Regions from separate parts of the Pseudomonas sp. rhizo66 genome, predicted to be linked through region 1. Evidence: predicted binding sites of a transcription regulator. Region 1 holds the regulator's gene; the other holds the start of a gene.
What was found. The regulator FliA, encoded in region 1, starts transcription of late flagellar genes. The targets are predictions, from matches to a motif close to CTAAAGTTTNNNNNNNNNNNGCCGNTAA.
Positions count from the first base shown of each region.

Region 2: a site for FliA is predicted at 2,156-2,183, ahead of QZR14_RS23155 (flagellar protein MotY). Genes of this name have one in related genera too.

Region 1 covers NZ_JAUJWZ010000019.1:41,059-46,561, reverse strand. Annotated here, with positions in the region: gene flhA (flagellar biosynthesis protein FlhA) at 1-184, shown strand, start outside; gene flhF (flagellar biosynthesis protein FlhF) at 196-1,536, shown strand; gene fleN (flagellar synthesis regulator FleN) at 1,653-2,483, shown strand; gene fliA (RNA polymerase sigma factor FliA) at 2,480-3,220, shown strand; gene QZR14_RS21680 (chemotaxis response regulator CheY) at 3,387-3,758, shown strand; gene QZR14_RS21675 (protein phosphatase CheZ) at 3,777-4,565, shown strand; gene QZR14_RS21670 (chemotaxis protein CheA) at 4,620-5,503, shown strand, end outside.
Region 2 covers NZ_JAUJWZ010000021.1:67,290-72,792, reverse strand. Annotated here, with positions in the region: gene QZR14_RS23170 (peroxiredoxin) at 1-290, shown strand, start outside; gene rnt (ribonuclease T) at 369-1,046, opposite strand; gene pyrC (dihydroorotase) at 1,043-2,089, opposite strand; gene QZR14_RS23155 (flagellar protein MotY) at 2,250-3,158, shown strand; gene QZR14_RS23150 (argininosuccinate synthase) at 3,288-4,505, shown strand; gene QZR14_RS23145 (hypothetical protein) at 4,634-5,350, opposite strand.

The sequences.
Region 1 (5,503 bases):
CGAAGCGGCGCAGCGTCAGGAAATGCAAGGTCAGCCGGTGATCCTTTTGGTCGCTGGCCCGATCCGCGCGATGCTCTCGCGCTTTGGCCGCCTCGCCGTCCCTGGACTGCATGTGCTGGCTTACCAGGAAATACCGGACAACAAGCAAGTGACCATCGTTGCGACAGTAGGGCCCAACGGCTGAGGTAGTGGTTTATGCAAGTTAAGCGTTTCTTTGCCGCCGATATGCGTCAGGCCATGAAGCTGGTTCGTGATGAGCTGGGCGCTGATGCGGCCATCATTGGCAACCGCCGCATTGCCGGCGGTGTCGAGTTGACGGCGGCACTGGATTACAAATTGTCGGCGCTGGCGCCACGGGTTCCGAACATGGAACTCGAAGACGAACTGCGCAAGACCCAGTCGCGCATCGTCACCGCCCAGGCTGAGCTGAGCCTGCGTGGCGAAGCCGACGGCAATAGCAATCGCCAGATCTTTGCCGGGCTGCCGTTGACCGCCGGCCTGCCGCTGACCGCCGCTGAACCGCTGAGCGAGCCGACTTACGCTGCTCCAGCGCGTCCGGCCCCGGCCCCTGCGCAGTCCTCCGGCGGTGTCGATCCGCGTGCACTGGATTCGATGCGTTTTGAATTGAACAGCCTGCGCGAGCTGATGGAAGTTCAGCTCGGCACCCTGGCCTGGAATCAGCTGCAAGGCAGCCGCCCGGCGCAAGCCAATCTGTATCGCCGTCTGCAACGTATCGGCCTCTCCGGCCCGTTGTCGCGCGATCTACTGGCGATGATCACCGATATCGAAGAACCGCGTCAGGCCTGGCGCATGCTGCTGGCGCACCTGGCACGGATGATTGCCGTACCGGAAGTCGAGCCACTGGAAGAGGGCGGTGTGATTGCCATGGTCGGCCCGGCCGGCATGGGCAAGACCACCACGCTGGCCAAACTTGCCGCGCGTTATGTGCTGAAATACGGCGCGCAGAACGTCGCGCTGGTGAGCATGGACAGCTTCCGCATCGGCGCTCAGGAACAACTGAAGACCCTGGGCCGCATTCTCAATGTGCCGGTGACCCACGTTGATCCGGGCCAATCGCTGGTGCAAGCGCTGGACCCATTGCTGCGCAAACGCGTGGTGCTGATCGATACCGCCGGCCTGCAAGCCAGCGATCCAGCCCTGCGCATGCAGCTCGAAAGTCTGGCCGGGCGCGGCATTCGTGCAAAAAATTATCTGGTCTTGGCAACCACCAGCCAGAAACAGGTTCTAACCGCCGCTTATCACAGTTACAAGCGTTGCGGGCTTGCCGGCTGCATCCTGACTAAACTGGATGAAACGGCCAGCCTTGGCGAAGTGTTGAGCCTGGCGATCAGTCATGAATTGCCGGTCGCGTACCTGACCGATGGCCCACGGATTCCGGATGATCTGCATCTGCCGCGCCGTCATCAACTGGTCAGCCGCGCCGTCAGCGTGCAAATGCAGGAAGAACCCAGCGAAGAAGCCATGGCTGACATGTTCGCTGATATCTATCACAGCCCGACCAAGCAGGTAGGCTGAGGTATTCATGAACAGTTTTTGTACCTACATCGATGGTCTGCCATGCATTGTTCCGATCGGGAACGCGCAGCCAGTAATGTGGCCTCCGTCTATGCAAGACAAGGTAAAGAAATAACATGGGCAGCATGCATCCCGTACAGGTGATCGCGGTGACCGGCGGCAAAGGTGGCGTCGGCAAGACTAACGTGTCAGTGAACTTGTCGCTGGCGCTGGCAGAGCTTGGCCGTCGGGTCATGCTGCTGGACGCCGACCTCGGTCTGGCGAACGTTGACGTATTGTTGGGGCTGACCCCTAAACGCACGCTGGCCGACGTCATCGAAGGCCGTTGCGAGTTGCGCGACGTGCTGTTGCAAGGCCCCGGTGGCATCCGCATCGTGCCGGCGGCGTCCGGCACGCAAAGCATGGTGCACCTGAGCCCGGCGCAACATGCCGGCCTGATTCAGGCGTTCAGCGACATCGGCGACAATCTCGACGTATTGGTGATCGACACCGCTGCGGGTATTGGTGACTCGGTAGTCAGTTTTGTGCGCGCCGCGCAAGAAGTGTTGCTGGTGGTCTGCGATGAGCCGACTTCCATTACCGACGCCTACGCGCTGATCAAATTGCTCAACCGCGATTACGGCATGAACCGCTTCCGCGTCCTCGCCAACATGGCGCAGAGCCCGCAGGAAGGGCGCAACCTGTTCGCCAAGTTGACCAAGGTCACGGATCGCTTCCTTGACGTGGCCCTACAATACGTCGGCGCCGTGCCTTACGACGAAAGCGTGCGTAAAGCGGTGCAGAAGCAGCGCGCGGTGTACGAAGCCTTTCCGCGTTCCAAGTGCGCGCTGGCGTTCAAGGCGATTGCGCAGAAGGTCGATACCTGGCCGCTGCCCGCCAACCCGCGTGGCCACCTTGAGTTTTTCGTCGAGCGCCTCGTGCAGCAAACGGCAGGGCCCGTGCTATGACCGCAAGCGGTATGAACTACTACAAGAAGTCGGCACGTGACGCGCAGTACGAGCTGATCGAGCGTTACGCGCCACTGGTCAAACGCATTGCCTACCACTTGCTGGCACGCTTGCCGGCGAGTGTGCAGGTCGAAGACCTGATCCAGGCCGGGATGATCGGCCTGCTCGAAGTCTCGACCAAATATGACGCCAGCAAAGGCGCCAGTTTCGAAACGTACGCGGGCATACGAATCCGCGGCGCGATGCTCGACGAAGTGCGCAAAGGGGATTGGGCGCCACGCTCGGTTCACCGCAATACCCGTATGGTCAGCGACGCAATTCGCTCAATTGAAGCTAAAACCGGCCGTGATGCTAAAGATCACGAGGTTGCGGCCGAACTCCAATTGAGTCTCGACGATTACTACGGGATTTTGAATGACACCTTGGGCAGTCGCCTGTTCAGTTTCGACGACCTGTTGCAGGACGGCGAACACGAAGGGCTGCACGAGGATGGCGCGAGTGCTCATATGGAGCCGTCACGCGATCTGGAAGATGAACGCTTCCAGGCAGCGCTGGCGGACGCGATTGCCAATTTGCCGGAGCGTGAGCGACTGGTGTTGGCGCTGTACTACGACGAAGAGCTGAACCTCAAGGAGATCGGTGAAGTCCTTGGCGTCAGTGAATCGCGGGTCAGCCAGTTACACAGCCAGTGCGCGGCCCGTTTGCGGGGGCGTTTGGGGGAGTGGCGAGCGCGCTGAAGGCAGTGTGGGGACACTGCGAACGAGGCTGGTGCGGTGATGAACGGCACCGGTCTTGCTCTGTTGTGCTCCAGACAGTCTTCGAGTGCTGCGCCGATTGATTGAAGTGGCGCGTCCAGGTGCTGGGCGCGTTTAAGACTGCTTGGAGGTCGAATTGAACAAAGACATGAAAATCCTCATCGTTGATGACTTCTCAACGATGCGGCGGATCATCAAGAACCTGCTGCGTGATCTTGGGTTCACCAACACCGTCGAGGCTGACGATGGCACCACTGCCATTCCAGTGCTCAACAGCGGCAGCATCGACTTTCTGGTAACGGACTGGAACATGCCGGGCATGACCGGTATCGACCTGCTGCGCCATGTGCGTGCCGATGAAAAACTCAAGCACCTGCCAGTCCTGATGGTCACGGCTGAAGCCAAGCGCGAGCAGATCATTGAAGCCGCCCAGGCCGGTGTAAACGGCTACGTAGTCAAACCTTTCACGGCTCAGGCGTTGAAAGACAAAATCGAGAAGATTTTCGAACGCATCGGCTGATGAACGCGCGGGGGAGCTATGGAGCATAACGAATCTTCACAGGGCGATTTCGAATCGACCCTGAAAAAACACGCGGTCGAACTGGTCGAAAGCCTTGAAAAAGGCAGGTTCGGCGACGCTGTGCAACTGATCCATGAGCTCAATCAGACCCGTGACCGCGGCCTGTACCAGGAAGTGGGCAAGCTCACACGTGAACTGCACAGTGCGATCGTCAACTTCCAGATCGATCCGCACATGCCACAGGCCGAGGAAGTGTCGCAAATCACCGACGCCACTGAACGCCTGGGCTATGTGGTCAAGCTGACGGAAGCCGCGGCCAACCGCACCATGGATCTGGTGGAAAGCGCCACGCCGGTGGTCAACAGTCTGGCTGATGAAGCGCAGACCTTGAGCGCCGATTGGGGGCGTTTCATGCGTCGCGAGGTCGGGGCTGAGGAGTTCCGTGAACTGGCGCGCCGGGTCGACGGTTTTCTGTCACGCAGCAGCACGGACAACCGTGCAGTGTCGAGCAATCTCAACGACATCCTGCTGGCCCAGGATTACCAGGACCTGACCGGTCAGGTGATCAAGCGGGTGACCCAACTGGTCACCGAAGTCGAAAGCAATTTGCTCAAACTCGTGCTCATGGCCAGTCAAGTCGACCGCTTTGCGGGCATCGAACATGACCGCGCCGCGATGCTTGCAGAAAAAGATCCACAAAAACATCTCTCGCAGGGTGAAGGTCCGCAGATTCATGCCGATAAACGAGAAGACGTTGTGTCCGGTCAGGACGATGTGGACGATTTGTTATCCAGCCTCGGATTCTAGTGTTTTGGAATTTTAGGTTTTTTGGGTTTTTAGACCTGTAGGAGCACCCCATTAATGAGCTTCGGCGCCGATGAAGAGATCCTTCAGGATTTCCTGGTTGAGGCCGGCGAGATTCTTGAGCAACTGTCCGAACAACTGGTCGAGCTGGAAAGCCGTCCGGATGACGCAGATCTGCTCAACGCAATTTTTCGCGGTTTCCACACTGTAAAAGGGGGCGCCGGCTTCCTTCAGCTCAACGAGCTGGTGGAGTGCTGTCACATCGCCGAAAACGTGTTCGACATCCTGCGCAAGGGTGAGCGTCGCGTTGATGCAGAACTGATGGACGTTGTCCTCGAAGCACTGGACGCGGTGAACAGCATGTTCAGCGAAGTCCGCGAGCGTGCGCCGATCACCGCCGCCACCCCGGAACTGCTGGCCGCCCTGGCGCGCCTGGCCGAACCGCAATCGGCGGACGAAGCCCCGGCTTCGCCAGTGGCCGAGATGATCGAAGAACTGGTCGTCGAAGGCGACGCGTCGGGCGACATCACCGATAACGAATTTGAACAGCTGCTGGACTCGCTGAACGCCGTCAAGGCTGAAGCCGAAGCCCCGGCCGTTGCTGCCCCTGTGCAAACGGCTGCTGAAGCTGCGAGCGATGAAATCACCGATGCCGAGTTCGAGTCGTTGCTCGATCAGTTGCACGGCAAAGGCCAGTTCGCGGCGGATGCCGTGGCACCGACTGCTGCGGCGCCGGCAGCGCCTGCGGCGGGCGACAGCTCGGACATCACCGACGACGAATTCGAAGCCCTGCTCGATCAACTGCATGGCAAGGGCAACTTTGCCGTTGAAGCGCTGGAGTCGGCGATTGCCTCGGCACCGGCTGCGCCAGCCGCACCGACCGCTGCGGCGGCCGGCAGCGATCTGATCAGCGATCACGAGTTCGAATCGCTGCTCGACGA
Region 2 (5,503 bases), on a different contig from region 1:
CCGACATGAAGCACGACATCGCCAAGGCTTACGACGTTGAGTCCGAAGGCGGCGTGGCTTTCCGTGGCGCGTTCCTGATCGACGACAAAGGCGTTGTCCGTTCGCAGATCATCAACGACCTGCCGCTGGGCCGTAACATGGAAGAGCTGATCCGTCTGGTCGACGCTCTGCAATTCCACGAAGAGCACGGCGAAGTCTGCCCTGCCAACTGGAAAAAAGGCGACAAAGGCATGAACGCTTCGCCAGAAGGCGTTGCGGCTTACCTGACCGAGAACGCTGCTGCCCTGTAAGGCGCAACGTCGAGGTACAAAAAAACCGGCCCACGTGGCCGGTTTTTTCATGCGCGGGAGTTACCCGACGACCATCCATCAGTCGTCGAAATCTTCCCAGCCGCCCATCTGCTTCCAGCGATTGACGATGCCGCAGAACAGCTCAGCGGTTTTCTCGGTGTCGTAACGCGCGGAGTGCGCCTCACGGCCGTCGAAATCGATGTCGGCGGCCTGGCAGGCTTTCGCCAGTACGGTTTGACCGTATGCCAGACCGGCCAGCGTCGCGGTATCGAAGCTGGAGAACGGGTGGAACGGGTTGCGTTTCATGTCCAGGCGCGCAACCGCAGCATTCAGGAAGCCGAGGTCGAAGCTGCTGTTGTGGCCGACCAGAATCGCGCGTTTGCAGCCGTTGGCTTTCAGCGCCTTGCGGATGCCACGGAAGATATCGGTCAGTGCGGTTTCTTCGCTGACGGCCATGCGCAGTGGATGGTCCAGCTTGATCCCGGTGAACTCCAGCGCCGCCGCCTCGATGTTGGCGCCTTCGAACGGCTCAACACGGAAGAAGTAGGTGTGATCCGGGTAAACAAAACCCTTTTCATCCATGGCGATGGTGGTCGCGGCAATCTCCAGCAGAGCGTCGGTGGCCGAGTTGAAGCCACCGGTTTCTACGTCAACGACAACCGGCAAGTAGCCGCGAAAGCGTGCTGCCATCGGGTGACGGGAGCCGCCACCACCACTTTGACCGTCCAGTTCGTCGTCGAAATGGTCTTCACTCACGCGTGTTCCTCCAGCAGGCGCCAGCGCAGTTTTTCACCGGCGCGCAGCGGGATAACGGTCAGCTCGCCAAACGGCAGGCTGGTCGGGGCAGTCCATTCTTCACGAACCAGGGTGATGCGATCGGTGTTCGCCGGCAGGCCGTAGAAGCGCGGGCCATTGAGGCTGGCGAAGGCTTCGAGTTTGTCCAGCGCGTTACGCTGTTCGAAGGCTTCGGCATACAACTCGATGGCGGCGTATGCGGTGTAGCAGCCGGCACAGCCGCAAGCGGCTTCCTTGGCGTGCTGGGCATGCGGCGCCGAGTCGGTGCCGAGGAAGAACTTCGCGCTGCCACTGGTGGCCGCGTCGAGCAGGGCTTCCTGGTGCGTATTGCGTTTGAGGATCGGCAGGCAATAGAAGTGCGGCCGAATCCCGCCCACCAGCATATGGTTGCGGTTGTAGAGCAGGTGATGCGCGGTGATCGTTGCACCAACGTTGGCCGAAGCCTCGTTGACGAACTGCACGGCGTCGCCGGTGGTGATGTGTTCGAACACCACTTTCAGCGTCGGGAAACGCTCGACCACACGGCGCATGTGCTCATCGATGAAGATCTTTTCGCGATCGAACACATCGACGTCGCCACGGGTGACTTCACCGTGGATCAGCAGCGGCATGCCGACTTCGGCCATGGCTTCCAGCGCCGGGAAGATCTTGTCGATGCTGGTCACACCGGAATCGGAGTTGGTGGTCGCGCCGGCCGGGTACAGCTTGGCTGCGTGCACGAAACCGCTGGCCTTGGCTTCACGAATTTCTTCGGGCTGGGTGCGGTCGGTGAGGTACAGCACCATCAGCGGCTCGAAGCGACTGCCGGCCGGGCGGGCAGCGAGAATCCGCTGGCGATAGCCGTCGGCTTCAGCGGCGTTGCGCACCGGCGGTACCAGGTTGGGCATGATGATGGCGCGGCCAAAAGTGCGCGCTACATCGGCAACGGTATTGGTCAACACGGCACCATCGCGAAGATGAATGTGCCAGTCGTCGGGACGCAGCAGGGTCAGGCGGTCGGACATGAGGGGATTCCAGGCGGGTCAAACTGAGGCGAATGCTACCGGAAAAGACTCTTGCAGGCACTCGCTATCAAGTTTTACGGGAACCTTCCGATATCCCGTAGGTATGCCGTAAACATAGTGTGAATCGGTCTTTGTGTTTCAGAAGCCAATGGAGCCTCCCGTGCGCCAGCGTTATTTAGCCTTGCTCAGTGTGTTTGCCAGCCTTCCGGCGATGGCGCTCACGTACCAGACCCGTCTGGAGAACATTGAGTGGACGGTCGCCGGCGACAAGTTCGAATGTCGTCTGACCCAGCCGATCACTGATTTCGGCTCGGGCGAGTTCGTGCGCAAGGCGGGCGAGCAGGCGATATTCCGTCTGAACGCCTACAACGCCATGCTCGGCGGCGGTTCAGCGACGTTGCTGGCGGCGGCTGCGCCTTGGCAGCCGGGCCGTGGTGATATCAACCTGGGGTCTGTAAGACTCGGCAGCGGTAACGTCTTGTTCAACAGTTCGCAGTCTCAGGCCGGTGGTCTGATCAGTGGTCTGCTGGACGGTCGCAGCCCGGTGGTGCGCCGCGCGTCTGGCGATGGCCGTGTCTCGGAAGTGCGCCTGTTGCCGGTCAAGTTCAGCAAAGCGTTCAACGATTACCAGACATGTGTGGCGAAACTGCTGCCGCAGAATTTCGATCAGATCAAGCAGTCGCAGATCGGCTTTCCCGGCGAGGGCGTTGACCTGGACGCCGCTGCCAAGGCCAAGCTGCAAGTGATGCTCGAATACATGAAGGCCGATCCGACGGTCAATCACATCGAACTCGACGGCCATTCCGACAACAGCGGCAATCGCCTGACCAACCGTGAACTGTCGCGCCGCAGGGCGCTGGCGGTGGTCGACTTCTTCAAGGCCAACGGTATTCAGGAATCGCAGATCACCGTGCGTTTCCATGGCGAGCAATATCCTATTGTGCCGAACACCAATGCGGCCAACCGGGCGAAGAACCGCCGGGTCAATGTCAAACTGGCGCGGGTGACTCCAGTCACGGTGCCGGCACCGCAAGCGAGTACGCCAGCCAGTACTGCGGCGACTTCCTGACCCACGGGTCATCGTCGCGCTCTCGACAGATTCTGTCGCTTTGTCGTCTTAAGCTGTCGCGCCTCTGTAAATTATCGCGTTTGAGCGGTAGACTCCTCGGCTTTCCGTAGAACCCCGTGGAGTGATGGCATGGCGGACGTAAACAAGGTCGTTCTGGCGTATTCCGGCGGCCTGGACACTTCGGTGATCCTCAAGTGGCTGCAGGATACTTATAACTGTGAAGTGGTGACCTTCACCGCTGATCTCGGTCAAGGCGAAGAGGTCGAGCCGGCCCGCGCCAAGGCTCAGGCCATGGGCGTCAAAGAAATCTACATCGACGACCTGCGCGAAGAATTCGTGCGTGATTTCGTGTTCCCGATGTTCCGCGCCAACACCGTTTACGAAGGCGAGTACCTGCTGGGTACTTCCATCGCGCGCCCGCTGATCGCCAAACGTCTGATCGAAATCGCCAACGAAACCGGCGCTGACGCCATTTCCCATGGCGCCACTGGCAAGGGTAACGACCAGGTGCGTTTCGAACTGGGTGCCTACGCGCTCAAGCCAGGCGTGAAAGTGATTGCTCCTTGGCGTGAGTGGGACCTGCTGTCCCGCGAGAAACTGATGGACTACGCCGAGAAGCATGCGATCCCGATCGAGCGTCACGGCAAGAAGAAGTCCCCGTACTCGATGGACGCCAACCTGCTGCACATTTCTTATGAAGGCGGTGTGCTGGAAGACACCTGGACCGAGCACGAAGAAGACATGTGGCGCTGGACCGTCTCCCCGGAGAAGGCTCCCGACACCCCGCAGTACCTGGAACTGACCTACCGTAACGGCGATATCGTTGCGCTGGACGGCGTCGAGATGACCCCGGCCACCGTATTGGCGACGCTGAACAAGATCGGTGGTGCTCACGGTATCGGACGTCTCGACATCGTCGAAAACCGTTACGTCGGCATGAAGTCCCGTGGCTGCTACGAAACCCCGGGCGGCACCATCATGCTGCGCGCTCACCGCGCCATCGAATCGATCACTCTGGACCGCGAAGTCGCTCACCTCAAAGACGAGCTGATGCCGAAATACGCCAGCCTGATCTACACCGGTTACTGGTGGAGCCCTGAGCGTCTGATGCTGCAACAGATGATCGACGCTTCGCAGGTCAACGTGAACGGCGTTGTGCGCCTGAAACTGTACAAGGGCAACGTGATCGTCACCGGCCGCAAGTCCGACGATTCGCTGTTCGACGCCAACATCGCGACCTTCGAAGAAGACGGCGGTGCTTACAACCAGGCTGACGCGGCGGGCTTCATCAAGCTCAACGCGCTGCGCATGCGTATTGCTGCCAACAAGGGCCGCAAGTTGTTCTAAGCGTCCCTGTCTGACGCGTAATGAAAAGGGCGGCCTTGTCTATCGAGACAAGGTCGCCCTTTTTGCATGATTCTTTGTCTGCGTCTGATTGAAGCCTGGTCCTGGCACCTGTGGCTACGACTCATCTTTCATGCCCGTCCCAGCAGCGTTACCGCCTGTGCGCAAAGGTTATAAACAATACAAAGCGTTTTGCCTGAGCCTTTCCTGACGTGTCTGATCTTCAGCAATGAATGCTGCGTCAGTAAAACGTCCGATACATGATTGGAAAGAAACACCACCACCCGGGGAGTTTTCCGATCCAGGTTCCGGATGTTTTCCAGAATCGTGGCTAACTCTCTCGATGCATCGACATCCCGAACGTCGATGAGGTGCAGGTCACTGACCCACGCGGGCAACTGAATGTTGTGCTGAATAATCAGGTTCGATTTTGAGTTGATAGCCGAGGGCGGGTCAGGCGCGTTGTGGACTTTGCACGCGTCTTTGCATTCGGCAGTACCTGATTCGCTGGGCACGATACAACTTGATAGTCCAAATGTGCCCTGCGTCGCTGGCTCTGGGGACGGGGTATTTCGTTTGTTTTCGCGATCGTTGTTGTCGATTACTTTAAGAAAGTTTTTGTCCTTGCCGAAATCCGAGGGTGAGTAGAGGGAGCGATAGTTAAAGTTTAAAGTTATAAAGAAGAGAAACAGCAAGTAAAATGGAAAGCTGATTAGAAACCATACGTAGATCTCTCTGTCTTTGTTGTCGAGGAAAGGCAGGGAAATGGCGGCTGATGTTTCCGAGATGGCTGCGAATATGGCAATGACTGTCATCGGGTTAGTGATTTTGTTTTTTATTTTCAGCATGTTTGTGCTCTTTTTTCTGATCTTTCTCATGGTTGGTAAGTTTATGTTGATTTAAGTTTTTTGGTAGTTGGTTGTGCCTGTTTATGTTTATAGCAAAAGTATTAGGTCGGGTATAAATATCTTGTTTCAAGTGTTTATATTTTGCTCGGTGTC